2 regions of the Luteimonas yanweni genome follow, and region 1 is predicted to be linked to the other one. Evidence: predicted binding sites of a transcription regulator. Region 1 holds the regulator's gene; the other holds the start of a gene.
What was found. Region 1 encodes HrcA, which represses chaperone genes, less so after heat shock. Its sites were predicted from a motif close to TTNGCACTCNNNNNNNNNGAGTGCNAA; they were not measured.
Positions count from the first base shown of each region.

Region 1 (15,800 bases):
AGCGGGCCGTCCAACCGGCGCGGGGCCCGTCAGCCGAGGGCGGCTTCCCCGGCCTCGCGCAGCAGGCGCCTGGCCGCCGCCCGGGCCTCGCGGCTGACCTCGATCCCGCCCAGCATCCGCGCCAGCTCCTCCTGGCGCCCGGCGTCGTCGAGCAGGCGCACCGCGCTCTGGGTCATGCCCGCGCTTTCGGCCTTGCTGACGCGGTAGTGGGCGTGGCCCTGGGCCGCGACCTGCGGCAGGTGGGTCACGCACAGCACCTGGCGACGGCTGCCGAGGTCGCGCAGCTTGCGGCCGACAATGCCGGCCACGTTGCCGCCGATGCCCGAGTCCACTTCGTCGAAGACCATGGTCTGGACCGCGTCCAGGCCCAGGGCCGCGACTTCGATCGCCAGCGAGATGCGCGACAGTTCTCCGCCCGAGGCCACCTTGCGCAGCGGTCGCGGCGGCTGGCCGGCATTGGCGGTGACCAGGAATTCGGCGCGCTCGGACCCCTGGGCGTCCGGTGCGTCGCCGGCGGTGGGCTCCAGCGCCACTTCGAAGCGGCCGCCGCCCATGCCGAGCTCGGCGATCAGCGTGGTGGTGGCCTCGCCCAGCGCGGAAGCCGCCTTGGCCCGGGCCCTGGCGAGGTCCGCGGCGGCAGAGCGCCATGCGCCGGCGGCGGCCTCGATTTCGCCTTCCAGCCTGCCCAGGCGATCGGCGGAGCCGACCAGGGATTCGAGCTCGGCGGCCAGCGCATCGCGCTGCGCGGCCAGCTCGTCCGGTGCGACCCGGTGCTTGCGCGAGAGTTCGTGCAGGCGGGCGAGGCGGCGCTCCTGCTCCTGCAACTGTTCGGGATCGATGTCGAGGTCGGCGCGGACGCGGTCAAGCAGCACCGCGGCTTCGTCGAGCTGGATGGCGGCGCCCTCGAGCATCGCATCGACACCGGCCAGGCGCGGCTCGTGCGCCTGCATGCGGCCAAGCAGGCTGCGCAGCTGCTGCACGGCGCCGGGCAGGGCGTCGCCGTCGCCGCCCAGGCGCTCAAGTGCGATGTCGCAGGCCTCCACCAGCTCCGTGCCGTGGGCCTGGCGACGGTGGGCCGCGACCAGCTCCGCGATCGCGTCGGGCTCCAGCATCTCGCGCTCGAGTTCGCCGTGCTGGTGGCCGAGGAAGTCGATGCGATCGGTGACGTCACCCGCGGCGTTCAGGCGCTCGCGCTCCTGCAGCAGCGATGACCAGGCCCTCGCCGCCGTGGCCACCGCGGCCAGCTCGGCCTCGTGGCGCCCGAAGGCGTCGAGCAGCGCCAGCTGGCTGCCGCGCGACAGCAGCGCCTGGTGTTCGTGCTGGCCGTGGATCTCGACCAGCAGCGCCGCCAGGGCGGCCAGCTGCGACAGCGTCGCCGGGCGGCCGTTGATCCACGCGCGCGAGCCGCCGTCTGCGCGCAGGGTGCGCCGCAGCTGGCAGGCCTGGCCGTCGTCGAACTCCTGTTCGCGCAGCCAGTCCAGGCCCAGCGGCGAATCGGCGAGGTCGAACTCGGCATTGAGCTCTGCGCGCTGGGCACCGTGGCTGACCATGCCGGAGTCGGCGCGCAGGCCGGACAGGAAGCCCAGCGCATCGACGATCAGCGACTTGCCCGCGCCGGTTTCGCCCGAGACCACGGTCAGCCCCGGCCCGAACTCGAGCTCGGTGGCGGAGACGACGGCGAAATCCTTGATCGATAGGCGCTTGAGCATGGTGCGCGAATTGTGCCGTGGAGACGCGCAGCCTGCCATCGACCAATCTCGCAGCTTGCGACGAGCGTCCGTCGGACGTATACCCGCGGCATGTCCCGACGCCCTTCCGATCCCCTCGACCCGCGTGCCCGCCAGCTGTTGCGCACCCTGATCGCACGCCATATCCGCGACGGCGAGCCGGTCGGTTCGCAGACCCTGGTCCGCCACGCCGGGCTGGACGTGAGCGCGGCCACGGTGCGCAACATCCTGTCCGACCTGGAGGAAGTGGGCCTGCTTTCCGCGCCGCACACCTCGGCCGGGCGGGTGCCCACGGCGCGCGGCTACCGGGTGTTCGTGGATTCGCTGCTGCAGCTGAGCCCGCTGGGCGAAGCCGAATTCGACCGCCTCCGCGGTGGCCTGGCCACGGGTGGCGGCACGCAGTCGCTGCTGGGAAGCGCGTCGGAGCTGGTGTCGGCGATGACCCGCTTCGTCGGCGTGGTCAGCGTGCCGGGGCGCGAGCAGTTCGCCTTCCGCCAGATCGATTTCCTGCCGCTGGACGGGCAGCGGGTGATGGCGATCGTGGTCTTCGCCGACAACGAGGTGCAGAACCGCATCGTGCAGACCCGCCGCGCCTACGACGCCGGGGAGCTGGAGCGGGTGGCCAATTACCTCAACGCCCACTTCGCCGGCCAGCCGCTGGCCGGCATCCGCGCGACCCTGCTGCGCGAGCTGAAGGGCGCCCGCAGCGAAATGGAGGGCCTGCTGCGGGCGACCACCGAGATCGCCGGGCAGGTGCTGGTGCCCGATGGCGAGGACATGGTGGTGGCCGGTCAGGCGCGGCTGCTGGGCCTGCAGGACCTTGCCGACCTCGACCGCCTGCGCGAGCTGTTCGAGGCGTTCGCCGAGAAGCGCGAGATCCTGCAGCTGCTCGAGCGCACGGTGAAGGCCCAGGGCGTGCGCGTGTTCTTCGGCGAGGAGACCGGGGTCGCGTCCATGGCCGGGATGTCGCTGGTGACCGCTCCCTACGGCGCCGACGGCCGCGTGCTGGGGGTGCTCGGGGTGATCGGGCCGACCCGGATGGCCTACGAGCGGGTGATCCCGGTGGTCCAGGCCACCGCCCAGGTCCTCGGCGGCGCCTTGAATCCCGACGCGCCATCCCCACTGATTCCGGACCGAGCCATTCCGGACCAAGAAGAGCGATGACCACCGAACCGACGCCCGACCACGCCGCCGAGGCGCCCGCCGAAGACCTTCCCCTGGACGATGTGATCGAATCCCTGCGCGCCGAGCTTGAACAGGTGCGCGCGCAGTCCCTGGTGGACCGGGCCGATCTCGAGAACCAGCGCCGCCGCCTGGAGCGCGACGTCCAGAACGCCTGCCGCTTCGCCAACAAGCAGATCCTTGGCGACCTGCTGCCCGTGTTCGACAGCCTGGACGCGGCGCTGGCCGCGGCGGGGGGCAACGGGCCCCTGCGCGAGGGCATCGAGCTGACCCTGCGCGAGCTGCGGCGGGTCACCGGCAACCACGGCCTGTACGAGATCGCCCCGGCCGCGAACGATGCATTCAACCCGGACCTGCACCAGGCCATGAGCGTGATCGAGGCCGACGGCGTCGACGCCGGCGCGGTGGCCCAGGTGTTCCAGAAGGGCTACCGGCTCAACGAGCAGCTGCTGCGCCCGGCCCTGGTCGCGGTATCCAGCGCCGACTGAGTGCAGGCCGCACCGGATGGCCGCCGGCGCTTGAAGCCACGGCGGCCCATCCCCAGATAGCAGTCATCGGCGGCATCGCCGCCCCCCGAATCCAGACACAGAGGCATATTCCCATGGCAAAGATCATCGGCATCGATCTCGGCACGACCAACTCCTGCGTGGCGATCATGGACGGCGGCAAGGCCCGCGTCATCGAGAACAGCGAAGGCGACCGGACCACCCCGTCGGTCGTCGCCTACACCAAGGACGGCGAAGTGCTGGTCGGCGCGTCCGCCAAGCGCCAGGCCGTCACCAACCCCAAGAACACCTTCTATGCGGTGAAGCGCCTGATCGGCCGCAAGTTCACCGATGCCGAGGTCAAGAAGGACCTTGGCCTGGTGCCGTACGCCATCGTCGAGCACGACAACGGCGACGCCTGGGTGCAGACCAGCGACGGCAAGAAGCTCTCGGCGCAGGAAGTCTCCGCGCGCATCCTCGAGAAGATGAAGAAGACTGCCGAGGACTACCTGGGCGAGAAGGTCACCGAAGCCGTCATCACCGTGCCGGCCTACTTCAACGACTCGCAGCGCCAGGCGACCAAGGACGCCGGCCGCATCGCCGGCCTCGACGTCAAGCGCATCATCAACGAGCCGACCGCGGCCGCGCTGGCCTATGGCCTGGACAAGGACGGCGGCGACCGCAAGATCGCCGTGTACGACCTCGGCGGCGGCACCTTCGACATGTCGATCATCGAGATCGCCGAAGTCGACGGCGAGAAGCAGTTCGAGGTGCTGGCCACCAACGGCGACACCTTCCTCGGCGGCGAGGACTTCGACAAGCGCGTCATCGACTACCTGGTCGAGGAATTCAACAAGGACCAGGGCATCGACCTGCGCAAGGACCCGCTGGCCCTGCAGCGCCTGAAGGACGCCGCCGAACGCGCCAAGATCGAGCTCTCGACCGCGCAGCAGACCGAGGTCAACCTGCCTTACGTGACCGCTGACGCATCCGGTCCGAAGCACCTCAACATCAAGCTGACCCGGGCCAAGCTCGAGGCGCTGGTCGAAGACCTGGTCAAGAAGACGATCGAGCCCTGCCGCACCGCGCTCAACGACGCCGGCCTGCGCGCCAGCGACATCAACGACGTGATCCTGGTCGGCGGCCAGACCCGCATGCCCAAGGTGCAGGCTGCGGTGGCCGAGTTCTTCGGCAAGGAGCCGCGCAAGGACGTGAACCCCGACGAGGCGGTCGCCATCGGCGCCGCGGTGCAGGGCGGCGTGCTGGCCGGCGACGTCAAGGACGTGCTGCTGCTGGACGTGACTCCGCTGTCGCTCGGCATCGAGACCCTGGGTGGCGTGTTCACCAAGATCATCGAGAAGAACACCACCATCCCGACCAAGGCCTCGCAGACCTTCTCCACCGCCGAGGACAACCAGTCGGCCGTGACCGTGCACGTGCTGCAGGGCGAGCGCGAGCAGGCCCGCTACAACAAGTCGCTGGCGAAGTTCGACCTCAGCGGCATCGACGCCGCGCCGCGCGGCATGCCGCAGGTCGAGGTGTCGTTCGACATCGACGCCAACGGCATCGTGCACGTGACCGCCAAGGACAAGAAGACCGGCAAGGAGCAGAAGGTCGAGATCAAGGCCGGCTCGGGCCTGTCGGATGACGAGATCCAGCGGATGGTCGCCGACGCCGAGGCGCATCGCGAGGACGACAAGAAGTTCCACGAGCTGGTCGGCGCGCGCAACCAGGCCGATGCGCTGGTGCACGGCACCCGCAGCGCGATCAAGGACAACGGCGACAAGGTGCCGGGTGACGTGATCGGCCGCGTGGAGTCCGCCATCGCCGACGTCGAGACCGCGATGAAGGGCGACGACAAGGGCCAGATCGAGGCCAGGACCAAGGCGCTGGAGGAAGCGGCCCAGGCATTGTTCGCCGCGGCCGGTGCCGCCGGCCAGGGCGGCGACGCGCAGGGCGATGCGGGCCAGGATCCCGCCGGCCAGGCGGCGGACGACGTCGTCGACGCCGAGTTCACCGAGGTCAAGGACGACGACAGCAAGGCCTGACCGCCCCTGAGCCAGTGAAGCGGCCATGGCCGCAATGGCCACTCGAATGTGGGAGCGGCCATGGCCGCGATGGCCACGCCGTGGCGGGGACCGGATGAACTCCGGTTCCCGCCGCGTATCCGGACCCCGTACCGATGGGTCCACCAGGCAGCACGGACCTGATCGATGAGCAAGCGCGATTACTACGAAGTCCTCGGCGTCGGCCGCAACGCCACCGAGGACGAGCTGAAGAAGGCCTATCGCCGCTGCGCGATGAAGCACCACCCTGACCGCAACCCCGGCGACCACGCCGCCGAGGCTGCGTTCAAGGAGTGCAAGGAGGCTTACGAGGTGCTGTCCGACGGCGGCAAGCGCCGCATGTACGACCAGCACGGCCACGCCGCCTTCGAGCACGGCATGGGCGGCGGGAACGCCGGTCCCGGTTTCGGCGGCGGCCCGGACGTGGGCGACATCTTCGGCGACATCTTCGGCAACATCTTCGGTGGCGGCGGCTCCCGCGGCCCGCGTCGCGGCGCCGACATCGGCTACGTCATGGAGCTCGACCTGGAGGATGCCGTCGCCGGCGTCGAGCGCCGCATCGAGCTGCCGACCCTGGTGGAGTGCGAGCCCTGCGATGGCACCGGCTCCGAGGACGGCCAGCTCGAGACCTGCGACACCTGCCAGGGCCACGGCCAGGTCCGGTTCCAGCGCGGCATCTTCTCGATGCAGCAGCCGTGCCCGTCGTGCAACGGCCGCGGCAAGACCTACAAGAGCCCGTGCCCGGCCTGCCGCGGCAACGGCCGCGTGGAGGAGGAGAAGGTGCTGTCGGTCAAGGTGCCCGCCGGCGTCGACAGTGGCGACCGCATCCGCCTGTCAGGCGAGGGCGAGGCCGGCCCCGCGGGTACCCAGCCCGGCGATCTCTATGTCGAGGTGCGCGTGCGTCCGCACGACATCTTCGAGCGCGACGGCGACGACCTGCACTGCGAGGTCCCGATCCGCATTTCCCAGGCGGCGCTCGGCGACACCGTGCGCGTGCCGACGCTGGGTGGCGAGGCCGAGATCCGCGTGCCGGCCGAGACCCAGACCGGCAAGGTCTTCCGCCTGCGCGACAAGGGCGTGAAGTCCGTGCGCAGTCGCGCCCCCGGCGACCTGTACTGCAAGGTCGTGGTGGAGACGCCGGTCAACCTGACTCCCGCGCAGCGCGAGCTGCTGGACCAGTTCGAGGCCACGTTTGCCGGCGAGGGCGCACGCCGCCATTCACCGCGCTCGAGCACCTTCGTCGACGGCGTGAAGGGCTTCTGGGAGCGGATGACGTCCTGACGCCGGGATGCGGAGCGCGTTCGAGTGCGTGATGCGCATGAACGTGCTTGTCGGCGCCGTGCCGCGTCGCTAGCCTTGCCTGCATGGGCGATCCAGTCAGGTTCCTGATCCACGGCGGCAGCGGCCGCATGGGCCGCGCGCTGCTGCGGCTTTGCGCAGAAGGCGTGCCGGCCGGCTGCACCGTGGTCGCGGCGGTTTCGCGCCGGCCGCCGCAGCGCGTGGTCGACGGCGTGCCCCAATTCTCCACGAGCGAGCTGTCCGGCGTTCCCCGGTTCGACGTGGCCATCGACTTCAGCCTGCCCGAGGGCTTCGATCCGCTGCTGGCCCTGTGCCGGCAGCGCGGGGCGGCGCTGGTCTCCGGCACCACCGGGCTGTCCGGGGAACAGCGGCAGGCGATGGCCGACGCCGCGACCGGCATCCCCGTGCTCTGGGCGGCCAACTTCAGCCTCGGCGTGGCCGTGCTGGAAGAGCTGGTGGAGCGCGCCGCCGGCACCCTGGCCGGCTGGGACTGCGACATCGTGGAGACCCACCACGTGCACAAGAAGGATGCCCCCTCGGGCACCGCGCTGGCCCTCGGGGCCGCCGCAGAGCAGGCCGGAGCCGGGCCGCGCTATGCCAGCCTCCGCGCCGGCGACGTGGTCGGCGAGCACCTGGTGCAGTTCACCGGCCCCGGCGAGCGAATCGAACTGGTCCACCGCGCCACCAGTCGCGACGTGTTCGCGCGCGGCGCCCTGCTCGCGGCCTCGCGCCTGCGGGCCATGGGGCCGGGCGCCTGGCGCCTGCGCGACCTGCTGCAGGCGCCGTGACGTTCAGCGTCGGCGTGCGCCGTGCTGGCGCGTGCGGGGCCGCGCCGGTATCATTCCCGCTCGCCTGAACCACTTGCCTCCGGGCCGGCCGATGCCGGGCCGGCGGTGTCTTGCAACCCCACGTAGGCGACCGCCAGTGACCCCACCCGCAATCCTCGCGCTTGAAGACGGCACCGTCTTCGAAGGCGTTTCCGTAGGCGCGCCCGGCCTTTCGGTCGGCGAAGTCGTGTTCAACACGGCGATGACCGGCTACCAGGAGGTCCTGACCGACCCCTCGTACGCGCGCCAGATCGTCACCCTGACCTATCCCCACATCGGCAACACCGGCTGCACCGCCCAGGACGACGAGTCCGGACAGGTCTGGTCGGCAGGCCTGGTGGTACGCGACGTCCCGCGCCGCCCCAGCAGCTGGCGCAGCCGCGCGGCGCTGCCGGAATGGTTGGCCGACCGCGGCGTGGTCGCGATCGCCGGCGTCGACACCCGCCGCCTGACCCGCCTGCTGCGCGCGCGCGGTTCGCAGAATGGCGCGGTGATGGCCGGCGAGATCGATATCGACAAGGCCGTCGAGGCCGCGCGCAAGTTCCCCGGCCTCAAGGGCATGGACCTGGCCGGCGTGGTCAGCACCGACGCCCGCTATGACTGGAACGAGGGCGGCCTCGACCTTGATGCCGGCACCTTCCGCAAGGTGGCGCCGCGCTTCCGCGTCGTGGCCTGGGACTACGGCGTGAAGCGCAACATCCTGCGCATGCTCGCCGACCGCGGCTGCCACGTGACCGTGGTTCCGGCGCGCACCACCGCCGCCGAGGCGCTGGCGCTGAAGCCCGACGGCGTGTTCCTCTCCAACGGCCCCGGCGATCCCGAGCCCTGCGACTACGCGATCGAAGCCATCCGCGACGTGCTGGCCGCGAAGGTGCCCACCTTCGGCATCTGCCTGGGGCACCAGTTGCTGGCGCTGGCGGTCGGCGCGAAGACGCTGAAGATGGCCAACGGCCACCACGGCGCCAACCATCCGGTGCAGGACCTCGAATCGGGCAGGGTGATGATCACCTCGCAGAACCACGGCTTCGCGGTCGACGAGGCGACGTTGCCCGGCAACGTGCGTGTCACCCACCGCTCGCTGTTCGACGGCAGCAACCAGGGCATCGCGCTCACCGACGCGCCGGCCTTCAGCTTCCAGGGACACCCCGAGGCCGCTCCCGGCCCGCAGGACGTGACCCCGCTCTTCGACCAATTCGTCGCGCTGATGGAGGCGCACTGATGCCCAGGCGCACCGACCTCAAGACCATCCTCATCATCGGCGCCGGCCCCATCGTCATCGGCCAGGCCTGCGAGTTCGACTACTCCGGCGCCCAGGCCTGCAAGGCCCTGCGCGAGGAGGGTTACCGCGTGGTGCTGGTGAACTCCAACCCGGCCACGATCATGACCGACCCGGAGATGGCCGATGCGGTCTACATCGAGCCGATCACCTGGCAGATGGTCGAGAAAATCATCGCCAAGGAGCGCCCGGACGCGCTGCTGCCGACCATGGGCGGCCAGACCGCGCTCAACTGCGCGCTGGATCTTGCCGACAACGGCGTGCTCGAGAAGTACGGCGTCGAGCTGATCGGCGCCAGGCGCGAGGCCATCATGATGGCCGAGGACCGCGAGCTGTTCCGCGTGGCCATGGGCGAGATCGGCCTGGAGTGCCCGAAGGCGGCGGTCGCGAAGACGTTCGAGCAGGCGGTCGAGATCCAGGCGACCGTCGGCTATCCGACCATCATCCGGCCCAGCTTCACGCTTGGCGGCAGCGGCGGCGGCATCGCCTACAACAAGGAAGAGTTCGAGGAGATCGTCAAGCGCGGCCTCGAGCTGTCGCCGACCAACGAGGTGCTGGTCGAGGAATCCGTGCTCGGCTGGAAGGAGTTCGAGATGGAGGTGGTCCGCGACACCGCGGACAACTGCATCATCGTCTGCTCGATCGAGAACCTCGACGCGATGGGCGTGCACACCGGTGACTCGATCACCGTCGCGCCGGCGCAGACCCTCACCGACCGCGAGTACCAGCGCCTGCGCCAGGCCTCCATCGACGTGCTGCGCAAGATCGGCGTCGACACCGGTGGCTCCAACGTGCAGTTCGGCATAAACGCCGAGACCGGGCGCGTGGTGGTGATCGAGATGAACCCGCGCGTGTCGCGCTCGTCGGCACTGGCGTCGAAGGCCACCGGCTTCCCGATCGCCAAGGTCGCGGCCAAGCTGGCGGTCGGCTATACGCTCGACGAGCTGAAGAACGAGATCACCGGCGGCAGGACCCCGGCCTCGTTCGAGCCGACGATCGACTACGTCGTCACCAAGATCCCGCGCTTCGCGTTCGAGAAATTCCCGCAGGCGGATTCGCGCCTGACCACGCAGATGAAGTCGGTGGGCGAGGTGATGGCCATGGGTCGCACCTTCCAGGAATCATTGCAGAAGGCGCTGCGCGGGCTCGAGACCGGCAAGGTCGGCCTGGATCCCACCGGCCTTGACCTGGAGAGTGGAGAAGGCCAGTCCGCGCTGCGCCGCGAACTTCGCGAGCCCGGCCCGGAGCGCCTGTTCCACGTCGCCGACGCCTTCCGCGCCGGGATGAGCGTGGACGAGGTGTTCGGCCTGTCCTGGATCGATCCCTGGTTCCTCGACCAGATCGAGGACATCGTGGCCGCCGAGCGCGAGGTCGAGGCGGGTGGCGTGGAGGCGCTGGACGCGTCGCGCCTGCGCGCGATGAAGCGCATGGGCTTCTCCGACGCCCGCCTGGCGCGGCTGGTCGGCGTGGAAGAGAAGGCCGTGCGCGCCCTGCGCCGCGCCTTCGGCATCAAGCCCGTGTACAAGCGCGTGGATTCCTGCGCCGCCGAGTTCGCAACCACCACCGCCTACCTGTATTCGACCTACGAGGAAGAGTGCGAGGCCGCGCCGAGCGACCGCGAGAAGATCATCGTGCTCGGCGGCGGCCCCAACCGCATCGGCCAGGGCATCGAGTTCGACTACTGCTGCGTGCACGCGGCCCTCGCCCTGCGCGAGGACGGGTACGAGACCATCATGGTCAACTGCAATCCGGAAACCGTCTCGACCGATTTCGACACATCCGACCGCCTGTACTTCGAACCGGTGACGCTCGAGGACGTGCTGGAGATCGTCGAGCTCGAGCAGCCGAAGGGCGTGATCGTGCACTACGGTGGCCAGACGCCGCTCAAGCTTGCGCGCGCCCTGGAAGCCAACGGCGTGCCGATCATCGGCACGTCGCCGGACTCGATCGACCTGGCCGAGGACCGCGAGCGCTTCCAGCACCTGGTCGACGAACTCGGCCTGAAGCAGCCGCCCAACCGCACCGCGCGCAGCGCCGAGCAGGCGCTGGTGCTGGCGCGCGAGATCGGCTATCCGCTGGTGGTGCGCCCGAGTTACGTGCTTGGCGGCCGCGCCATGGAAGTGGTGCATGCCGATGCCGACCTCGAGCGCTACATGCGCGAGGCGGTGAAGGTGTCCAACGACTCGCCGGTGCTGCTCGACCGCTTCCTGGACAACGCGGTGGAAGTGGACATCGACGTGATCGCCGATGCCGACGGCCAGGTGCTGATCGGCGGGGTGATGGAGCACATCGAGGAGGCGGGCGTGCACTCCGGCGATTCGTCCTGCTCGCTGCCGCCGTACTCGTTGTCCGCGGCCACGAAGGCCCGGTTGCGCGAGCAGGTCACCGCGATGGCGCGCGCACTGGGCGTGGTCGGGCTGATGAACACCCAGTTCGCGGTGCAGTCCGACGAGGACGGCCAGGACACGATCTTCCTGCTCGAGGTCAACCCGCGGGCCTCGCGCACGGTGCCCTTCGTGTCCAAGGCCACCGGCGTGCCGCTGGCCAAGATCGCGGCGCGCTGCATGGCCGGGCGCACGCTGGCCGACCAGGGCATGACCGAAGAGGTCGTGCCCGGCTACTACTCGGTCAAGGAAGCGATCTTTCCCTTCGCCAAGTTCCAGGGCGTGGATCCGATCCTGGGCCCGGAAATGCGCTCCACCGGCGAGGTGATGGGCGTGGGCCACGACTTCGGCGCCGCGTTCGCGCGCGCGCAGGAAGCGGCCGGGATCAGGGCGCCCGAGCCGGGCAAGGCCTTCGTCTCGGTGCGCGACCCGGACAAGCGGCGGGTGCTGCCCGTCGCGCGTGCGCTGCTGGACCGCGGCTTCTCTCTGGTCGCGACGTCCGGCACGGCCAACTGGCTGCGCGAGCATGGCCTGGACTGCGAGTCGATCAACAAGGTCGCCGAAGGCCGGCCGCACATCGTCGACCTGATCAAGAACGGCGACATCGCCTACATCGTCAACACGACCGAAGGGCGCCAGGCGATCGCGGACTCGTTCTCGATCCGCCGCGAGGCGCTGCAGCAGCGGGTGACCTACTCGACCACCATTGCCGGTGCGAAGGCCTTGCTGCATTCTCTTGAATATCGCGGCAGCGGCCCGGTGTGGGCGCTGCACGAACTGCACGAGGAGTTGAAGAAGACATGAGACCTCCGATCACGGCACAGGGTGCGCAGCGTCTGCGCGCGGAGCTGGAAGAGCTGAAGAGCGTCCAGCGGCCTGCCGTCATCAATTCGATCGCCGAGGCGCGTGCGCACGGCGACCTGAAGGAAAACGCCGAGTACCACGCCGCGCGCGAGCAGCAGGGCTTCATCGAGGGCCGCATCAAGCAGCTCGAGAGCGAGCTCTCGCACGCGCAGGTCATCGACGTCACGACGCTCAAGGTGGGCGACAAGGTGGTGTTCGGCGCCACCGTGCTGCTGGCCGACGAGGACAGCGGCGCAGAGAAGCGCTACCAGATCGTGGGTGACCTCGAGGCCGACATCAAGATGGGCATGATCGCCATCTCGTCGCCGGTGGCGCGCGCGCTGATCGGCAAGCATGCCGGCGACGTGGTGACCATCGAGGCGCCCGGCGGCACCAGCGAGTACGAGATCGTCGAGGTCAGCTACGGCTGATCCGGCGATGCCGGCGCCCGACACCATCATCCTGCTGCTCCCCGCCGCCGCCCGGCTGGGGCGGCAACGCCTGTCCGCTGCGAGCGCGAAGCCGCTTGGCCGCGGGACGCGCCTGGCCGATGGCATGGCCGGGCGACGCGCGCAACTGCTGCGGCACTTCCCGCTGCGCGGCGATGGCTGGCCGATCGCCGCCCTGTCGCGGCAGGCGGAGGTCGGCGACGCCGTCGGGTCCGCCTGGCTGCGCGCCGACCCGGTGTGGCTGCGCCCAGACATCAACGGCGTGCGCCTGCTCGCGCATGGCGAGGCACTGGCATTGACGCGCGAAGAGTGCGACGAGCTGCTGCCCGCCCTGCGCCCGCTGTTCGGCGATGCGGGCTTCGAACTCGATGCGCCCGATCCGGCGCGCTGGTACCTGCGCCTGCCGAAGGACACGAAGGTGCCGGAGTTCTCGGATCCCGGTGACGCCCTGGGCGAGGACGTCTTCGAGCACCTGGATATCAGCCCCGAGGGCCGGCGCTGGCGCAACCTGGAAAGCGAGGCCCAGGTCACCCTGCACAACCATCCGCTCAATGCACGGCGGGTGGCACGCGGCCAGGCGCCGGTGAATGCGCTGTGGTTCTGGGGCGGCGGCCGCTTGCCTTCGGCGAGCGGCAAGGATGGCGCGACGGGCTTCAGCGACGATGACACCGCGCGCGCACTGGCCGCCGCCAGCGGACGCGGCGCGGCGCTGCCGGCGCGGTTCATGGGCGAGCCCGGTGTTTACGACATCGAAGGCACCCGCGACCTGCAGTGGATCGAGCGCGAGTGGCTGCTGCCCGCGCTGGGAGCGCTGCGCACGGGCCGCATCGGCACCCTGTGCCTGGATGACGGCGATGGCTGGCGCCTCGTGCTGGGCCGCCGGCACCTGCTGCGCTTCTGGCGCGGCGCCGCGTCGTGGCCGGCAACGTGACGACGCCGCGCACCATCCGGCGGCGGACGCCGGCGGACGCCGCTCCCCGGGGTGCAGGGTCGGGCGCCGCTGCCTGGCCGGCGGAAATCCCGCCGCTGCTGCGCCGCATCTACGCCGCGCGCGGGGCCATGGACATCGATTCCGCGCGCCCGCGCCTGGCCGGCCTGCTGCCGCCGGATGGCCTGCTCGACCTGGATCGCGCCACGGAGCTGCTGTCGTCTGCGATCACCGAGGGACGCCGCATCCTCGTGGTCGGCGATTTCGATGCCGACGGCGCCACCGCCTGCGCTGTCGCCGTGCGTGGCCTGCGCATGCTGGGCGCGCGCGGAGTGCTGCACGCGGTGCCCAACCGCGTGACCCACGGCTACGGCCTGTCGCCTTCGCTGGTGGCCGAGCTGGCGCCGCTGCAACCGGACCTGCTGGTCACCGTCGACCACGGAATCGCCTGCCACGCGGGCATCGATGCCGCCAAGGCGCTCGGGTGGCAGGTGCTGGTCACCGACCACCACCTGCCCGGCGAGCAGCTGCCGGCCGCGGACGCGATCGTCAATCCGAATCGCACCGGTGATGGCTTTGCCGGCAAGTCGCTGGCCGGCGTCGGCGTCATCTTCTACGTGCTGCTGGCGCTGCGCGCGCGGATGCGCTCGGAAGGCCGTCTGGAGGACAAGGGGCCGGATCTCTCGACCCTGCTGGACCTGGTCGCCGTCGGCACCGTGGCCGACCTCGTGCCCCTGGACGCCAACAACCGCGCGCTGGTTGCCGCGGGCCTGCGGCGGTTGCGTGCAGGTCGCGGCTGCGCGGGCCTGGCGGCGCTGATCGACGTGGCGGGTCGCACGGCGTCGCGCATGGGCGCGGGCGACATCGGCTACGCGGTCGGCCCGCGCCTCAACGCCGCCGGGCGGCTGGAAGACATGTCGCTGGGGATCGAGTGCCTGCTCTGCGACGATCCGGCGCGCGCGCGTGAACTTGCGCAGCGCCTGGACGCGATCAACCGCGAACGCAGGACCGTGCAGCAAGGCATGCTGGACGAGGCCGAGCGCGCCCTGTCGGTGCAGGCCCTTGACGGAATCGGGCAGGGCGGCGCCGTCCGCGCCGCCATCTGCGCCTATGACGCCGGCTGGCACCCCGGCGTGGTCGGCCTGGTCGCATCCAAGCTGAAGGAACGCCTGCACCGGCCCGTGGTCGCCTTCGCGCCGGCGGAGCCGGGCGCGAGCGCGCTGCGCGGGTCGGCGCGCTCGATCCCCGGCTTCCACGTGCGCGATGCACTGGCCGCCGTTGATGCGCGCCACCCGGGCCTGATCGAACGCTTCGGCGGGCATGCGATGGCGGCCGGGCTCAGCCTGGACGCGCGCAACCTGGGGGCCTTCGAAGCGGCCTTCCTCGCCCATGCCGAAGCCACCCTCGACGCCGCCACCCTCCAGGCGACCATCGACAGCGACGGCGCGCTGGCGCCCGCCGAATTCGACCGTGCCCACGCCGAAGCGCTGCGCGACGGCGGACCCTGGGGGCAGGGCTTCCCGGAGCCGCTGTTCGACGGCGAGTTCGAGGTGGTCGAGTGGCGCGTGGTCGGCGAGCGCCACCTCAAGCTTGGGCTGCGCTGCGCAGGTGCGCGGACGCCCTTGGCGGCGATCCATTTCGGCGGCTGGCGCAACGAGCCGCCGCCGTCGCGCCTGCATCTTGCCTACCGGCTTGCGCCCGATGATTACCGCGGCGGCGATGCGATCCAGCTGATCGTGGAGCACGCCACCGCCGCCGTGGATCAACCCGTGGCCGGGCCCGTCGTCGCAGTGGCTGCGGGGCGGTAGAGCCGCAGCGCGCGCAGCAGAGCGACCGCGCCGATGATCACCGCGACGTAGCCGCCCGCGGCCGCTACGAACGCGGCGACATGCCGGGACGGCCAGCCGCCGGCCGCGTAGGCGATTTCGAGCAGCGAAAGAATCCCGTAAGCCAGTGCCAGGGCGATCAGGACGCGTGCCATGCGCGCGACGGGCCCGCCGGCATCGTCGGGAAAGCCGGTGCGCATCAGCACGCCGATGCAAAGCAGCGTGCCCGCCACGCCGCCGGCATGCCCGGGGTCGAGCCACGGCACGAAGCCGCTCGCAAGCGCCAGGCCGATGGTTCCGGCCAGGCCCAGGAGCCACGCCCGCCACGCGCCCTGGCCGCCGGCCTCGAGCCTGCGCATGAACGCCACCGCAAGCAGTGACCCCACGACGCCGACCACCAGCCCTCCGAGCACGTCGGCAAGGAAATGGCGGCCGAGGTACATCCGCGACACGCCCATCAGCAGCGGCCAGGCGACCACCAGTCCCCAGACCCACGCCCGCCGGGCGC
Region 1 is NZ_JBCLVC010000008.1:286,413-302,212, reverse strand. It holds gene fur (ferric iron uptake transcriptional regulator) at 1-1, shown strand, start outside; gene recN (DNA repair protein RecN) at 30-1,709, opposite strand; gene hrcA (heat-inducible transcriptional repressor HrcA) at 1,800-2,891, shown strand; gene grpE (nucleotide exchange factor GrpE) at 2,888-3,397, shown strand; gene dnaK (molecular chaperone DnaK) at 3,511-5,442, shown strand; gene dnaJ (molecular chaperone DnaJ) at 5,608-6,741, shown strand; gene dapB (4-hydroxy-tetrahydrodipicolinate reductase) at 6,825-7,547, shown strand; gene carA (glutamine-hydrolyzing carbamoyl-phosphate synthase small subunit) at 7,684-8,805, shown strand; gene carB (carbamoyl-phosphate synthase large subunit) at 8,805-12,050, shown strand; gene greA (transcription elongation factor GreA) at 12,047-12,520, shown strand; gene WCE39_RS05390 (phosphoglycerate mutase) at 12,528-13,469, shown strand; gene recJ (single-stranded-DNA-specific exonuclease RecJ) at 13,466-15,274, shown strand; gene WCE39_RS05380 (phosphatase PAP2 family protein) at 15,229-15,800, opposite strand, start outside.

Region 2 (15,800 bases), on a different contig from region 1:
GCACCCTGGCTGCCGCCCACCACCAGCAGGCGCAGCGGCGCGTCGTCGGCCAGCGGCGGATACGGCGCGCTGGCCGCCGTCAGGATGTCCGCGCGCACCGGGTTGCCGGTTTCCACCAGCTTGCCCTGCGCGGCGGCGTCGACGCCTCCGATGTCGCCGAACGAAGTCGCCACGCGATCGGCGAAGCCCAGCAGCCTGCGGTTGGCCAGGCTCAGCCGCGAGCCCTGCTCGTGCAACAGCAGCGGCAGGCCGAGGCTGCGCGCGGCCAGCGCCGGCGCGAAGCTTGGATAGCCGCCGAAGCCCGCCAGCAAGCGGACGCCGCGCCGCTTCATGTCCCCGCGCGCCGTGGCCGTGGCGCGCAGGATCACCGCGGCCGCCGCGAGCTTGCCGCCGATGCCTCCGGCCAGGCTGCGCGCCGGCAGCACGAGGTGCGGCAGCCCCTCCAGCGCCTGCGTGAAACGGGCGCCGCGCGCTTCCGTGTAGATGACCACGCCATGCCCGCGCGCCTGCAGCTCGCGCGCCAGCGCCTCGGCGGGAAACAGGTGGCCGCCGGTGCCGCCCGCGGCAAGGCCGATCGTGGCGCGCGGGGCGCGCCGGATGTCATCGTGCATGCGGACGCCTCAGTGCGCTTCCGCGGGCGCCTTGCCGCGGATCCGGTGGAACAGGCTGGCCGCGCCCACCACGAGCGCGCCCACCAGCATGCCCACCACGAGGCTGGCGCCGGTGTCCGCCACGAAGCCCGGCAGGCCCCAGCCCTCCATCACCTCGACCAGGTGGTGCAGGGCATCGATGTTGTGCACGAAGATGCCGCCACCCACCAGGAACATGGCGATGGTGCCGATGATGCCCAGCGCCTTCATCATCCACGGTGTCACGTAGAGCAGCGCGCGCCCCAGCGCCGGCACGAGCTTACCGGGCCGCTTGTCCATCCAGAGGCCGGCGTCGTCCATCTTCACGATCGCCGCGACCAGCCCGTAGATGAAGACCGTCACGCCCAGCGCGATCAGCGACAGCGCCACCGTCCGCGTCAGCAGCGACTCCTCGGCGACCACCGCCAGCGACAGCACGATGATCTCGGCGGAGAGGATGAAGTCGGTGCGCACCGCACCCTTGATCTTCTTCTTCTCCATCTCGATCGGGGTCTCGCCGGACGCCAGCACCGCCTGCGCCCGCGCCTCCGCGTCCGGCTTCGCGTGGGAGTGGAACAGCTTCTCCAGCACCTTCTCGAAGCCCTCGTAGCTGAGGTAGGCGCCGCCGACCATCATCAGCGGGATCACCAGCACGGGCGCAAGCCAGCTGATCAGCAGCGCCGCAGGCACCAGGATCAGCTTGTTGACCAGCGAGCCCTTGAACACGCCCCAGACCACTGGCAGCTCGCGGTTGGCCTTCACGCCGGCGACCTGCTGGGCATTGAGCGCGAGGTCGTCGCCGATCACCCCGGCGGTCTTCTTCGCGGCGGCCTTGGTCAGGATGGAGACGTCGTCGAGCAGGGTGGCGATGTCGTCGAGCAGGGTGAGCAGGGAGGCGCCGGCCATCAGAGCTCCGTCGGGGGCTGGGGAGGGCGGATTGTCGCACCGCGACCGGCCGGCTCGCGATACGCGTCCGTCACGGCCGCGCGTCCAGGCTCTCGACCAGCCCCTCGTCGTCGCGGAGCCAAACCAGTGTTGAAGCGCGCCTTGGGCATCGCCATGGCCTTCATCGGCCTGATCGTGGGCGCCGGCTTCGCCTCCGGGCAGGAGATGATGCAGTTCTTCGTCGCCTTCGGGACCATGGGCATCGTCGGCGCCGTGATCGCATCGCTGATCATGACGGTCAGCGGGATCGCAGCCTTCCAGCTGGGCAGCTACACCCAGGCCACCGAGCACACCGCTGTGTTCCGGCTGGTCTCGCCGCGCGCCGTGGCCGGCTTCATGGACCTGGTCACGATTGCCACGCTGTTCGCCATCGGCTTCGTGATGTTCGCCGGCGGCGGCGCGAACATGGCCCAGCAGTTCGATTGGCCCGTCTGGGCCGGCGCCACGCTCACCCTCGCCGCGGTGCTGGTGGCCGGCATGTTCGACGTCTCCAAGGTCACCCGCATCATCGGCGTCATGACGCCCTTCATCATCGTGTTCCTGGTGGGCGCCTCGCTCTGGTCGATCGCAACCGCCGACGCCGACGTCCGGATGCTGAACGTCGCGGCCGCGCAGGTCCGGACCACCCTGCCCAACTGGTGGGTGGGCGCACTCAACTATGTCGGGCTGTGCGTGGTCACGGCCGTGTCGATGGCCATCGTCATGGGCGGCGACGTGTTCGACACGCGCGCGGCAGGCGTGGGCGGGCTGCTGGGCGGGCTGCTTTTCCTCGTGCTGCTGACGCTGTCGGTGGTTGCCCTGTTCCTGCAGGTGCGCACGGTCGGCAGCGATGAACTGCCGATGCTGGCGCTGGTCGACGCCATCCATCCCACGCTCGGCGCAGCCATGTCGGTCGTGGTGTTCGCGATGATCTTCAACACCGCGCTGGGCATGTTCTACGCGCTTGGAAAACGCCTCACGCGACGCCGGCCGGAGTGGTTCCGCAGGGTCTACATCGCCTCGGTGCTGGTGGGCTTCGGGCTGAGCTTCATCGGCTTTCGCGAACTGGTGTCGTATGTCTACCCGGCCTTGGGCTACCTCGGGCTTGGCGTGATCGTGGCGATGGGAGCGGGCTGGCTGCGCGGACGCGAAACCATGTCCGCCGAATCGGCGCGCCGGCAGCGGCTGCGCGCTCTGGCCACGCTCCGCCTCGACCCCAGGCAGGAATTCACCGATCGCGACGCGGCCGAGCTGCGGGAGCTGTCGGAAGACTCCAACCTGTCCACCTCGGACCTGCACGCCATCATCGTGGACCGGGCCGAAAAGGCGCTGGCCGCGGATCCGGAGGTGGACTACGTGCCCCTGCCCGACGATGCCGAGCCGACCGGGATCCTGAGTGAGCCAGGACCCGCGGAAGGCGACCCCTCCGGCCCAGAGCACTCGGACCGCTGAGCCCCGGCCTGCCTGGCCATGCCCTGGCGCGGCCTCGCGCCGCAAACGAAAAAAGCCCCCGCATCGCTGCGGGGGCCCTCGTTTTACTGCGGTGACGCAGGGTCGCTTGGGATCAGAACCCCATGCCGCCCATGCCGCCCATGTCGCCGCCGCCGCCCATGGCCGGCTCTTCCTTCTTGGGAAGCTCCGCCACCATGGCTTCGGTGGTGATCATCAGGCCGGCGATCGAGGCCGCGTTCTGCAACGCGGTGCGGGTGACCTTGGTCGGGTCCAGGATGCCGAACTCGATCATGTCGCCGAACTCGCCGTTGGCGGCGTTGTAGCCGAAGTTGCCCGAACCGTCCTTGACCTTGTTGACGATGACCGACGGCTCTTCGCCGGCGTTGGTCACGATCTCGCGCAGCGGGGCTTCCATCGCGCGCAGGGCGATCTGGATGCCGTGGTTCTGGTCTTCGTTGGCACCCTTCAGGCTCTCGACCGCGGTCTTGGCGCGCAGCAGCGCGACGCCGCCGCCCGGGACCACGCCCTCTTCAACCGCCGCACGCGTGGCGTGCAGGGCGTCTTCGACGCGGGCCTTCTTCTCCTTCATCTCGATCTCGGTCGAGGCACCGACCTTGATCACCGCAACGCCGCCAGCCAGCTTGGCCACGCGCTCCTGCAGCTTCTCGCGGTCGTAGTCCGAAGAGGTCTCTTCGATCTGCGCCTTGATCTGCTTGATGCGGCCTTCGATGCCCGAGCCTTCGCCCGCGCCGTCGATGATCGTGGTGTTTTCCTTGGTGACCTGGATCTTCTTCGCGCGGCCCAGGTCGTTGATGGTCGCCTTCTCGAGCGACAGGCCGACTTCCTCGCTGATCACGGTGCCGCCGGTGAGGATGGCCATGTCTTCCAGCATCGCCTTGCGACGGTCGCCGAAGCCCGGGGCCTTCACGGCCACGACCTTGACGATGCCGCGGATGGTGTTCACCACCAGGGTCGCCAGGGCTTCGCCCTCGACTTCCTCGGCGACGATCAGCAGCGGCTTGCCGGCCTTGGCCACGCCCTCGAGGACGGGCAGCAGGTCGCGGACGTTCGAGATCTTCTTGTCGTGCAGCAGGATGAAGGGATCATCCAGCTCGGCCGACATCGACTGCTGGTTGTTGATGAAGTACGGCGACAGGTAGCCGCGGTCGAACTGCATGCCCTCGACCACGTCCAGCTCGTTGTCCAGGCCCGAACCCTCTTCAACGGTGATCACGCCTTCCTTGCCGACCTTGTCCATCGCCTGGGCGATCAGGTCGCCGATGTTGGCGTCGGAGTTGGCGGAGATGGTGCCGACCTGGGCGATTTCCTTCGAGGTCGACGACGGCTTGCTGATGCTCTTCAGCTCTTCCACGGCAGCCTTGACCGCCTGGTCGATGCCGCGCTTGAGGTCCATCGGGTTCATGCCGGCGGCGACCGCCTTCATGCCCTCGCGGATGAACGCCTGGGCCAGGACGGTCGCGGTGGTGGTGCCGTCACCGGCGTCGTCGGACGTGCGCGAGGCGACTTCCTTCACCATCTGCGCGCCCATGTTCTCGAACTTGTCGGCCAGCTCGATCTCCTTGGCGACGGACACGCCGTCCTTGGTGATCGTGGGGGCGCCGAAGCTCTTGTCGAGCACGACGTTGCGGCCCTTGGGGCCAAGCGTTGCCTTGACAGCGTTGGCAAGCACGTTGACGCCACGGACCATCTTGGCGCGCGCGTCTTCGCCGAAGCGGATTTCCTTCGCGGACATTTCAGTTACCTCGAATATGGATCAGGGAATGGGGGTTGCGATGCGCTTGGCGCGCGCTCAGCCGACGATGGCGAGGATGTCGTCCTCGCGCACGATCTTGTATTCGGTGCCTTCGTGCTTGTACGCCGAGCCCGAGTACTGGCCGTAGATGACCTTGTCGCCGACCTTGACCTTCGGCGCGCGCACGCTGCCGTTGTCCAGGGCCTTGCCCTCGCCGATGGCGATCACTTCGCCGCGGGTGGGCTTTTCCTTGGCATTGTCGGGGATGACGATGCCGCCGGCGGAAATCTCGTCGGCTTCGATCGGCTTGACTACCACACGGTCGTAGAGCGGCTTCAGGTTCATGACAATCCTCACAAGTGATTGATTTTGCTTGACAAAAAAACGAATCGGTCGCGGAGTCTAGCAGTCGGCCCTGCCGAGTGCCAAAACGCGCGCCGCGAAAACCCGGCAGTGCCGGGATGTCCGCAAGATGGGGGGGCGTTCGCGGGGTTCAAGGGCCCCGGAGGAAATAAAAGGCCCGGCTCAGAAGCGCCAGGCGCCGACAACCATGGTCTCGCCGTTGTTGGGCGCGTGCAGGCTGGCGTTCGAGACATGGCGCAGCAGCAGCGAGAAGCGGTCCCACCGCCAGCCGGCGGTGGTCACGAACTGCGGATCGCCGGACAGGGCGTCCGTCTCGCCGGACTGGGCGCCGATGCCGGCACCAAGCGTAAGGCCGTTGTCGGTGCGCTCGTAGCGCAGGCCCACGTAGCCGATCAGGACGTTGTCGGACAGGTCCCGGCCACGCACGTGGCCGCGGCCGTCGACGTGGATGGCGCCGACCTCGCCGCGGAGTACCGCGTTGTCCAGCTCCCGCAGTTCCGGCAGCCAGGCGACCGAGGCCACCTTGGTGAACTCGCGCTCGGTGGTCTTGGAGCCGCCGGCGGCGACCTCGATGCCGGTCGCGGCAGCGGCAGGCAGCGCGAGCACGAACAGGACTGCGGCCAGTCCGGCGCGGAGTGCGGCCGGGCGGATTGGAAAGGACATGGGATGACCTGGATGAATTGGGGGGGAATTCGCTCCACAAGAATACGTTCGCCGCGTCGCGCTGGCGTGCAGATGGGCGGGATAGTGCTTTCCCTGTCTGGCAGCCGTCATGTTTGACGTTTAGATTGCGTGGTTCACGAAGAGGGGAGTACCAGATGCGACCTGTCAGTTCCCGGCTCTGCTGCGCGATCGCGCTGGCGATGGCCGCCACGTTCCCGGCCCAGGCCGAAGTCTTCATCAACGAAATCCACTACGACAACGTCGACACCGACGTCGGCGAGGCGATCGAGGTCGTCGGCAGCGCCGGAGAAAGCCTCGCCGGCTACCAGATCGTGCTCTACAACGGCAGCAACGGCTCCTCGTACGACACCGACACCCTGTCCGAAGGCAGTCTCGCGACCTGCGGTGGCAAGGTCCGCTTCGCCACTATCGAATACCCCGAGAACGGCCTGCAGAACGGCGCGCCCGACGGCATCGCACTGGTCGACCCGCAGGGCAACGTCGTCCAGTTCCTGAGCTACGAAGGCGTGATGGTGGCCAGCAACGGCCCGGCCGCCGGCATGAGCAGCACCGACATCGGCGTCATGCAGCCCAACAGCACGCCGATCGGCCAGTCGCTGCAGCTCGGCGGCACCGGCAACGTCTCCGCCGACTTCACCTGGGCCGAGGCCGCCAGCCAGACATTCGGCGCCTGCAACAACGACCAGTCCTTCGGCGAGCCCGGCAATGCCGCGCCGCGCGTGGTCGAGACCTTCCCGACCCAGGGCTCCAGCGACTTCCCGTACGCGGCCGAGCTCACGGTCACCTTCAGCGAGCCCGTCATCGCGCAGCCGGGTGGGTTCACCCTGGCCTGCGAAGGTTCGGCGCGCCGCAAGCCCACGCTCGACCACGTGTCGCAGGCGACCAGCTTCACCCTGACGCCTTCGATTCCGCTGATCCCCAGCCAGAGCTGCTCGCTCCTGGTCGACGCCGACTTCATCGTCGACCTCGACGAAGCCGCGCCCGAGGCCGACACCGTCATCGACTTCCGCGTGAAGAGCTCGGACAGCGGCGGTGGCGGCGAGTACTACGGCCGGGTCAACGATTCCAGTCCGGAACAGCTGCGCTGCTCGCTGCACGAGACCATCCGCGGGCACGTCGCGTATCCCTACAGCGGCAGCGGCACCAGCACCTGGACGATCCTCGAGATCGCCGACGAGGATCCCAACGACGCCGGCAAGATCCTCGACGTCTACCGCAACCGCAGCTACGCCAAGGGCTCCGACCGCGCCGGCAGCGGCGGCAGCAACAAGTACAACCGCGAGCACACCTGGCCGAATTCGCTCGGCTTCCCGGATCGCGTGGGCGACCTGGGCTATCCGCACTCGCCGTACACCGACACCCACATGCTTTACCTGAGCGACGAGGTCTACAACGGCAACCGCGGGAACATGCCCTTCGCCAACTGTGCATCGTCGAACTGCGGCGAGCGGCCGACCGAGTCCAACAACGGCCGCGGCGGCGGTACCGGCACCTACCCGGGCAATTCGAACTGGGTCCAGGGCTCGAACGGCAACCAGGGTTCGTTCGAGGTCTGGGGCGCGCGCAAGGGCGACATGGCGCGTGCGGTGATGTACATGGCGATCCGCTACGAGGGCGGCGAGCACCCGACCACCGGCCAGTCCGAGCCCGACCTCGAGCTCACCGACGACCGCAGCAAGATCGTGGGCACCAGCGCCTCGCCTGCATACATGGGCCTGCTTTCGACCCTGCTTGAATGGCATCTCGCCGATCCGCCGGATGATGCCGAACGCGCGCGCAACGAGGTGGTCGCCGCCTACCAGGGCAACCGCAACCCCTTCATCGACCATCCGGAATGGGGCACCGAGGCGCTGTTCGCATCCACCGCCCCGGCGACCTGCGAACTCGCCACCCCGCCGGCCGCCCAGCCCCGCAATCCGCGGCTTTACCCGCGCGAGCGCGAGAACGCGGCCGGGGCGGCGGCACCTGCTCCGGCGCTGTCAGGCGGAAGCCGGCTGAAGGCGAAGCGCTGACGCCAGCCTCCCGGGGCGTCGACCAGGACAGGGGTGCCGGATCCGGCACCCCTTTTTCCCGGGCGACCAGATGGAAGCGATGCCATCCGGGCATCGCGATCGACCTTGGCCAGCGTGGAATCAGGCACGCGTGAGGCCCAACGACCCTCCACCGGCCGGTGCCGGGTTTCTGCGTTCCGGGCTCGCGAAGCTGCAGCCCGACCTGGTCAGCTACCCTGTGCGGCTCCTGCCGCCTGCCCGTCCCGATGACCGCACTTCCGCGTACCTGCATCCGCTCCCACGCCACGGCGCCAGTTGCCAGGCCCGCGTGGCGGCGCCTGGCGCACGCCGCCGTGCTGGCGATCGCGGCGCTGCTGGCCCCGGCGGCGGCCCTGGCGGCGGTCGACATGGACGACCTGCTGCCGGTGGACGAGGCCTTCGCGCTGCGCGCCAAGGCCACCGCGCCCGGCCGCATCGAAGTCGAGTTCACGATCGCCGACGGCTACTACCTCTATCGCCACCGCATGGGCGCCGAGCCCGTCGACGACGGGTTTCGCGCAGACCCCGCGGGCCTGCAGCTTCCCGCGGGCACGCGCCACACGGACGAATTCTTCGGCGAGGTCGAGACCTACCGCGGCAGCGTGCGCGGCGTGCTCGAAGGCAGCGCGACCTCCCCACGCACCACGCTGAAGATCCGCTACCAGGGCTGCGCCGACCTCGGCATCTGCTACCCGCCGCAAACGCGCACGGTGGCGGTGGACCTGCCGGCGGCCAGCCCGCGGCCGGTGGCGAGCCGGGCCGACGCCGGCTTCGCCGCGCTGGGCCAGTCGCTGGGCACCGGTGGCGCGGGCGGCGCCCTGCCGGCGGTCGCCGGCGCGGCCGACGCGCTGCCGCTGCCCGACGCGCAGGCCTTCGCGTTCGAAGCCATCGTCGACGATGGCGACACGCTGCTGATGCGCTTCACCCCGGCGCCCGGCTACTACCTCTACCGCGACCGCAGCAGCTTCAGGCTGGAGGCCGATGGCATCCGGGCAGGCGCGCCGCGCTGGCCACGCGGGGTCGCGCACCACGATGAATACTTCGGCGAGGTCGTGGTCTATTTCGACCGGATCGACGTACCGCTGCCCCTGCAGCGCAGCCACGGCGAGCCGCGCGAGGCCACCCTCACCGCCACCTTCCAGGGCTGCCAGGACGGAGGCATCTGCTATCCGCCGATGACCCGCAGCGTGCACGTGTCGCTTCCCGCGGGCACGGCTTCGGTGGCGCCGGGTCGCGCGGCCGCGCCGATCCAGCCGGAAGGCGCGCGCGGCACGGCCAGCGCCGACCCCGCGACCGGTCCGGACGCCGAAAGCACCGGCGTCGACGTCGCCAACGCCCTGGCCCGCATTGCAGGGGGCGACGGGGACCCGTCGGGAACCGTGGCCGCGGAGGCGCCCGCATCCGGCACGCCCGCAGTCGCCGCGCCGGACCCGGCCGGCGGCGCGGTCGCCGACAACGCCGTCCGCAGCCGGCCGCCCGGCAGCGCCGGCGCCGGACTTGCCGGCGCCCTGCTGCTGGCGCTGGCCGGCGGCATCCTGCTCAATCTCATGCCCTGCGTGTTGCCGATCCTCTCGCTCAAGGTGCTGGGCCTGGCGCAGGGCGGCGCCAGCCGCGCCCACGCCCGCCGGCAGGCGCTCTGGTACACCGCAGGCGTGCTGGTCGCGTTCGCCGTCGTCGGCCTGGCCGTACTGGCCCTGCGCGCCGCGGGCCAGGCCATGGGCTGGGGCTTCCAGCTTCAGCAGCCGGGCTTCGTGGCCGCACTGGTGCTGCTGATGGCGGCAGTCGGCCTGAGCCTCTCGGGCGTGTTCAGCGTCGGCGGCAGCGCCAACCTCGGCCAGGGGCTGGCCGCGCGCAGCGGACCGGTCGGCGACTTCTTCACCGGCGTGCTCGCCTGCGTGGTCGCCAGCCCCTGCATCGCGCCGTTCATGGGCGGCGCGCTGGCCTATGCCTTCTCGGCCCCGCCGGCCGCCGCGTTGCTGGTGTTCCTGGCGCTGGGCCTGGGGCTGGCACTGCCCTTCCTGCTGGTCGGTTTCGTGCCGGCGCTGGCCGACCGCCTGCCAAAGCCTGGCGCGTGGATGGACACGCTCAAGCAGGTGCTGGCCTTCCCGATGTACCTCACCGCCATCTGGCTGGCCTGGGTACTGGGGCGCCAGCGCGGCGTCGATGCCATGGCGCTGGTGGCCGCGGGCGTGGCGGTGATGGCCCTGGCCCTGTGGTGGCTGGAGCGCGCGCGCATGCGCGGCGGCTGGTTGCGGCGGCTGCCGGCGATCGCGCTGCTGCTGGTGGCGCTGTCGTCTGCCTGGCTGGTCGGACGCATACCGGCGCCGGCCGTTGCCGCGGCACCCGCGGCCGAGGGCGGCCGCGTGCCCTACTCCGCCGAGCGCCTGCGCAGCCTGCGCGATGCCGGCACCCCCGTGTTCGTCAACATGACCGCCGACTGGTGCGTGACCTGCAAGGCCAACGAACGCGGCACGCTGTCCAGCGACGCTTTCAGGGACGCCCTGGCCCGCACCGGGACCATCTATATGGTCGGTGACTGGACCAACGTCGATCCTGAGATCAGCGCCTTCCTCGAGCAGCACCGCGCCGTGGGCGTGCCGCTGTACGTGGTCTACCCGCGCGACGGCGGCGAAGGCCACGTGCTGCCGGCCGTGCTCGACCGCGACAGCACGGTCGCGGCACTCGAACGGGGGGCACGCTGATGCGCACGCGCAGCATCCTGCTGGTGGCGCTGGCCGCGGGCGTCCTTGGCGTGGTGGCCGGGCTGGCGGTCAACGGCCCCGGCCCCCTGCTGCGCACCGAGCTCGGCCAGCGCGCGGTGCAGCAGGCGATGGACGCCGTGGCGCCGCCGCCGCCCGCCGACCTCGTGGTGGCCCGCCGCGGCGAACAGGTTCCCGCCATTACCCTGCCCGACCTGTCCGGCACGCCGCGCACCCTGCCGGCGGAGTTTGCCGGCCGTCCGCTGCTGGTGAACTTCTGGGCCAGCTGGTGCGGCCCCTGCATCGAGGAGATGCCCGAACTCGACCGCTTCACCGCCGAACAGGGTGGCAGCGGCGTGCAGGTGATCGGCATCGCGCTCGACGACCAGGCAGCCGTGGAAGAGTTCCTGGAGCGCATCCCGGTGCGCTATCCGATCCTGATCGACGCCGCGGGTCCGCGCGATTCCGGTGTCCAGCTCGGCAACCAGCGCGGGATTCTGCCGTATACCGTGCTGGTCTCCGCCGACGGCCGGCTGCTCAAGCAGCGCATCGGCCCGTTCGTGCACGGCGAGCTGGACGCCTGGGCCCGCAGCGGCGACTGATCAAACGGACGTTTAAAACTGCGCTAATTCGCAAAACTTCGGCGATCTGGACACGATCGACCGCTTGCCGCAGACTGGCCGCCGTTTTCGTGACGGCGGATCCGCACCGGAGATGGACAGGCTTCTGGTCCTCCACGGCCCCAACCTCAACCTGCTCGGCAGCCGCGAGCCGGAGATCTATGGCCGCGACACGCTGGCCGCGATCGACGCCGGGCTGCGCGCGCGCGCGGAGTCGGCGGGGCTGGCGTTCGAGAGCCTGCAGTCCAACGCCGAGCACGTGCTGGTGGACCGGGTCCAGGCCGCCGCGGGCGACGGCACCCGCTTCATCCTGCTCAACCCGGCCGCCTTCACCCATACCTCGGTGGCGCTGCGCGACGCGCTGGCCGCGGTCGCGATCCCCTTCATCGAAGTGCACCTGTCCAACCCGCACGCGCGCGAACCCTTCCGCCGCCAGAGCTTCTTCAGCGACCTGGCGGTGGGCGTGGTGGCGGGCTTTGGCGCCGCCAGCTACGCGCTTGCCCTGGATGCCGCCCTCCCCCGCCTGGCGCGGGCGGACTGAGCCGGATTCCGGTTTCACCGTCCACGACCCGCGATTTCCCGATTGCCACTGCCGGCGCCTGCCGGCACCACCTGAGAGGCCCGCATGGACCTGAGAAAAATCAAGAAGCTGATCGACCTGCTCGAGGACTCCAACCTCGCCGAGATCGAGATCAAGGAAGGCGAGGAATCCGTGCGCCTCGCACGCACGCCGCGCGGCTATGGGCCGCAGGCACCGGCCCAGTTCATCCAGGCCGGCGCGCAGCCCGAGCCGGTGATGCCGATGCAATCGCCCGTCCAGGCCGCCACCGGCGGACGGCCGGCCGAGCCGACCGGCCCCGCGCTTCCCGACGGCCACGTCGTGCGCTCGCCGATGGTCGGCACGTTCTACTCGTCGCCGGCGCCGGACAAGCCGCCCTTCGTCACCGTCGGCCAGGCGGTCAGCGCCGGCGACACGCTGGGCATCATCGAAGCCATGAAGATGTTCAACCCGATCGAAGCCGATGTCGCCGGCACGGTCCTGGCCATCGTCGGCGAGAGCGGACAGCCGGTCGAATTCGACCAGCCGCTGTTCGTGATCGGCTGAGGCCGGACGACATGCCCCTCGACAAGGTCGTCATCGCCAACCGCGGCGAGATCGCGCTGCGCATCCTGCGCGCCTGCCACGCGCTGGGCATCCGCACCGTCGCCGTGCATTCCACCGTCGACCGCAACCTCAAGCACGTCGGCATGGCGGACGAATCGGTGTGCATCGGCCCGGCGCCCTCGCCGCAAAGCTACCTGGACATGGCCAGCATCATCGCCGCCGCCGAGGTCACCGACGCCCAGGCGATCCACCCCGGCTACGGCTTCCTGGCCGAGAACGCCGACTTCGCCGAACGCGTGGAGCAGTCGGGCTTCACCTTCATCGGCCCCAAGGCCGACACCATCCGGCTGATGGGCGACAAGGTGGAGGCGATCAAGGCCATGAAGGCCGCCGGCGTGCCCTGCGTGCCCGGCTCGGACGGCCCGCTGGGCGACGACGCCGCGGAGAACATCCGGCTTGCGCGCGGGATCGGCTATCCGGTGATCGTGAAGGCGGCCGGCGGCGGCGGCGGCCGCGGCATGCGCGTGGTCCACACCGAGGCCGCGCTGCCGGGCGCCGTGGCGACCACCAAGCAGGAGGCCAAGGCGGCCTTCGGCAACGACATGGTCTACATGGAGAAGTTCCTCGAGAACCCGCGCCACATCGAGATCCAGGTGCTGGCCGACGGCCAGGGCAAGGCCATCCACCTGGGCGAGCGCGACTGTTCGATGCAGCGCCGCCACCAGAAGGTGGTCGAGGAAGCGCCGGCACCGGGCATCACCGAGGCCATGCGCACGGAGATCGGCCAGGTCTGCGTGGACGCGTGCATCCGCATCGGCTACCGCGGCGCCGGCACCTTCGAGTTCCTGTTCGAGGACGGCCGCTTCTACTTCATCGAGATGAACACCCGCATCCAGGTCGAGCACCCGGTCACCGAGATGGTCACCGGCATCGACCTGATCCGCGAGCAGCTGTTGATCGCCGCCGGCCGCCCGCTGTCGATCCGGCAGGAAGACGTGGTGTTGCGCGGGCATGCCATCGAATGCCGGATCAACGCCGAGGACCCGGACAGCTTCCTGCCCTCGCCCGGGCTGATCCAGCACTTCCACGCACCCGGCGGCCCCGGCGTGCGCGTGGACAGCCACGTCTACGAGGGATACAGGGTGCCGTCCAATTACGACTCGATGATCGGCAAGCTGATCGTCCACGGCGCCGACCGCGAGCAGGCGATCTGCCGCATGCGCGTCGCGCTCAGCGAGATGGTGGTCGACGGCATCCGCACCAATATCCCGCTGCAGCAGCGGATCCTCGCCGACCGCGGCTTCGAGGAAGGCGGGCGCAACATCCACTACCTCGAGAAGCGCCTGACCGAGCGCAAGGAAACCTCGCTCTCGATTCTCTGAGCGTCGCTCCTGAACAGGCGCCGCCGTGTCCAGCGGCGGCGCCATGTCGCACCGCACCTTGGTGGCTCCGGCCAGCTCGCATATGCTCGATCGTTCACCGGGCACGGGGGCCGGTACAAACGACAAGGGAGAGAGGATCGATGCGCGTTCGCAAGAGCAGGGTCGCAACCGTCGTGTTGGGCGGCCTTCTGGCCACGGCCACCGCCGGGATCGTAGTCGCACAGCCACGTACCGCCGCACCCGCGCCCGAGGGCGCCACCACCGAAAAGGCCGCGAGGCCATGGAGCATCGGCGGCGGCGACATCGGCATCCGCTGGAACCATGACCTTGCCGGAGACCTCGGCATGCGCATCGTGCCCGGCTCCGTCCACGGCCAGCTCACGTCCGACGGCTCCGAGCGCTTCGCGCTGCGTGACGCCCTGCAGATGAGCTTCTTCGTGGACAACGGCTATGCACGGCAGATGGCCGGCGGCGCACTGCAGGCCCGCGGCGGCTACGTGATGCAGCTGAAGGGCGGCAGCATCGACCTGGACGGCTTCCGCCTGGTCCCGCGCGCGGTCAAGCGCGGCGCCGAACCCGAGTTCGACCTGGTCGACGCCAAGGGCGTGGCCTGGTTCCACGTCGACCATGTGATGCACGAACTGCTGGACGATCCGCCGTCGTTCACCATCGGCTCCTCCGACATCCGGATCAGTGAGCGGCTGGCGCAACGCATCGGCGCGCCGTATGCCGCGGGCATGGCGATCGCCGAGCTGCAGCTCGACGTGCCGGTGCAGGTGCGCGGCAGCGGCGACCTCCGGCCGATGGCCAACCACATCACCTGGGACGGCGATCCCGCGCCCGACGGCGGCACCTACCAGAACGACATCTTCATGCTCAGCACCTTCGCGCAGTACCTGCGCTGCCAGGGCTGCAGCGGGCCCGCGGGCAACGGGACCATGGCCATCGCGCCGTCGGCCACGCTGAAGAACAACGTCAACGAAGGCAGCATCAACGCCACCGTGCCCAACGACCCTCTGGGTACCAGCCGCGCGATGTGGACGGCCAGCATCCCCTGGCACCAGAAGTTCTCGGGCAATTCGGCGCCGTACAACAACGACCAGCATCCCTACCTGATCTGGAACATGTACCGGACCAACGCCGACGGCAGCTTCGAGCAGGTCGGCCGCTCCGGCGTGAAGCACGCCTACCTGACCACCAACGGCAGCTGCCTGGACAGCAACGACCACCACGGACACGCGCTCGGCCGCGGCTGCACCGACACCTACTCGGTCGGCAACAACGACTACACCCAGGGCATGACCTCGCGCGACGAGATCCTGCCCGGCCCGGGCCTCTGGGGCCGCTGCGGCTCGATCTTCGACCCCGACTGCAACGGCGCCCAGAACACCGCGCCGGGCGACAACTATTCCCACCGCATGCTGGTCGGCGAATCGCAGGTGTCGGCCACCGCCAACCCCGGCGCCACCTGGATGTTCGAGTCCTGGTACGTCGCGCGCAAGGACATCGACATCTACAACTCGATGTCCACCAAGCTCACCACGCCGTCGTGGACGGGCAGCATCTGGAACATCGGGACCAGCGTGGAGCGCCTGGGCTCGGCGATCGACCGCTGGTTCGCCAGCGGCAGCGCGCCGCTGAACCCGCGCAACCCGCACATGAACCCGACCAAGGAACGCAAGCTCATGACCGAGCTGGTGTCCGGGGACTCGCACGCCAAGCTGGGGGTCAAGGTCAAGCGCCTGCCAGGGGGCACCTGGCAGTACCACTACGCGCTGATGAACTTCGACTTCGCCTTCGCCGACACCGAAGGCAACTCGCCCAACCTGCGCATCCGTTCGACGCAGGGCTTCGACGCCTTCGCCCTGGCCACCGGCTCGGGCGCGTTCGTCACCGGCACCACGGTCCGCGATGGCGACCTGGATGCGGCGAACGACTGGGCCTTCGAGGCCGGCGCCGACGGCATCGAGTGGCGCGCGGGTTCCGGCGGCCGCTCGCTGGGTTGGGGCGAGCTGTACTCCTTCACCGTGCTTTCCACGAAGTCGCCGGTGGGCGGCACCGCCACCCTGCGCGCCGACGGCACCGGCCGCGGCACCGCCTTCCAGGTCCAGACCCTGGTGCCGGGCGGCTGAGCCCGTTGCCGGCCCGGGGCGATCCCG
Region 2 is NZ_JBCLVC010000007.1:89,175-104,974, forward strand. It holds gene WCE39_RS03390 (UDP-N-acetylglucosamine--N-acetylmuramyl-(pentapeptide) pyrophosphoryl-undecaprenol N-acetylglucosamine transferase) at 1-611, opposite strand, end outside; gene WCE39_RS03395 (DUF808 domain-containing protein) at 621-1,535, opposite strand; gene WCE39_RS03400 (YkvI family membrane protein) at 1,665-3,005, shown strand; gene groL (chaperonin GroEL) at 3,118-4,758, opposite strand; gene groES (co-chaperone GroES) at 4,816-5,103, opposite strand; gene WCE39_RS03415 (hypothetical protein) at 5,284-5,784, opposite strand; gene WCE39_RS03420 (endonuclease) at 5,940-7,817, shown strand; gene WCE39_RS03425 (protein-disulfide reductase DsbD domain-containing protein) at 8,063-10,537, shown strand; gene WCE39_RS03430 (TlpA family protein disulfide reductase) at 10,537-11,136, shown strand; gene aroQ (type II 3-dehydroquinate dehydratase) at 11,249-11,695, shown strand; gene accB (acetyl-CoA carboxylase biotin carboxyl carrier protein) at 11,780-12,259, shown strand; gene accC (acetyl-CoA carboxylase biotin carboxylase subunit) at 12,271-13,641, shown strand; gene WCE39_RS03450 (hypothetical protein) at 13,782-15,773, shown strand.
Region 2: groES (co-chaperone GroES) is a predicted target of HrcA. The motif match lies at 5,161-5,187, and genes of this name have one in related genera.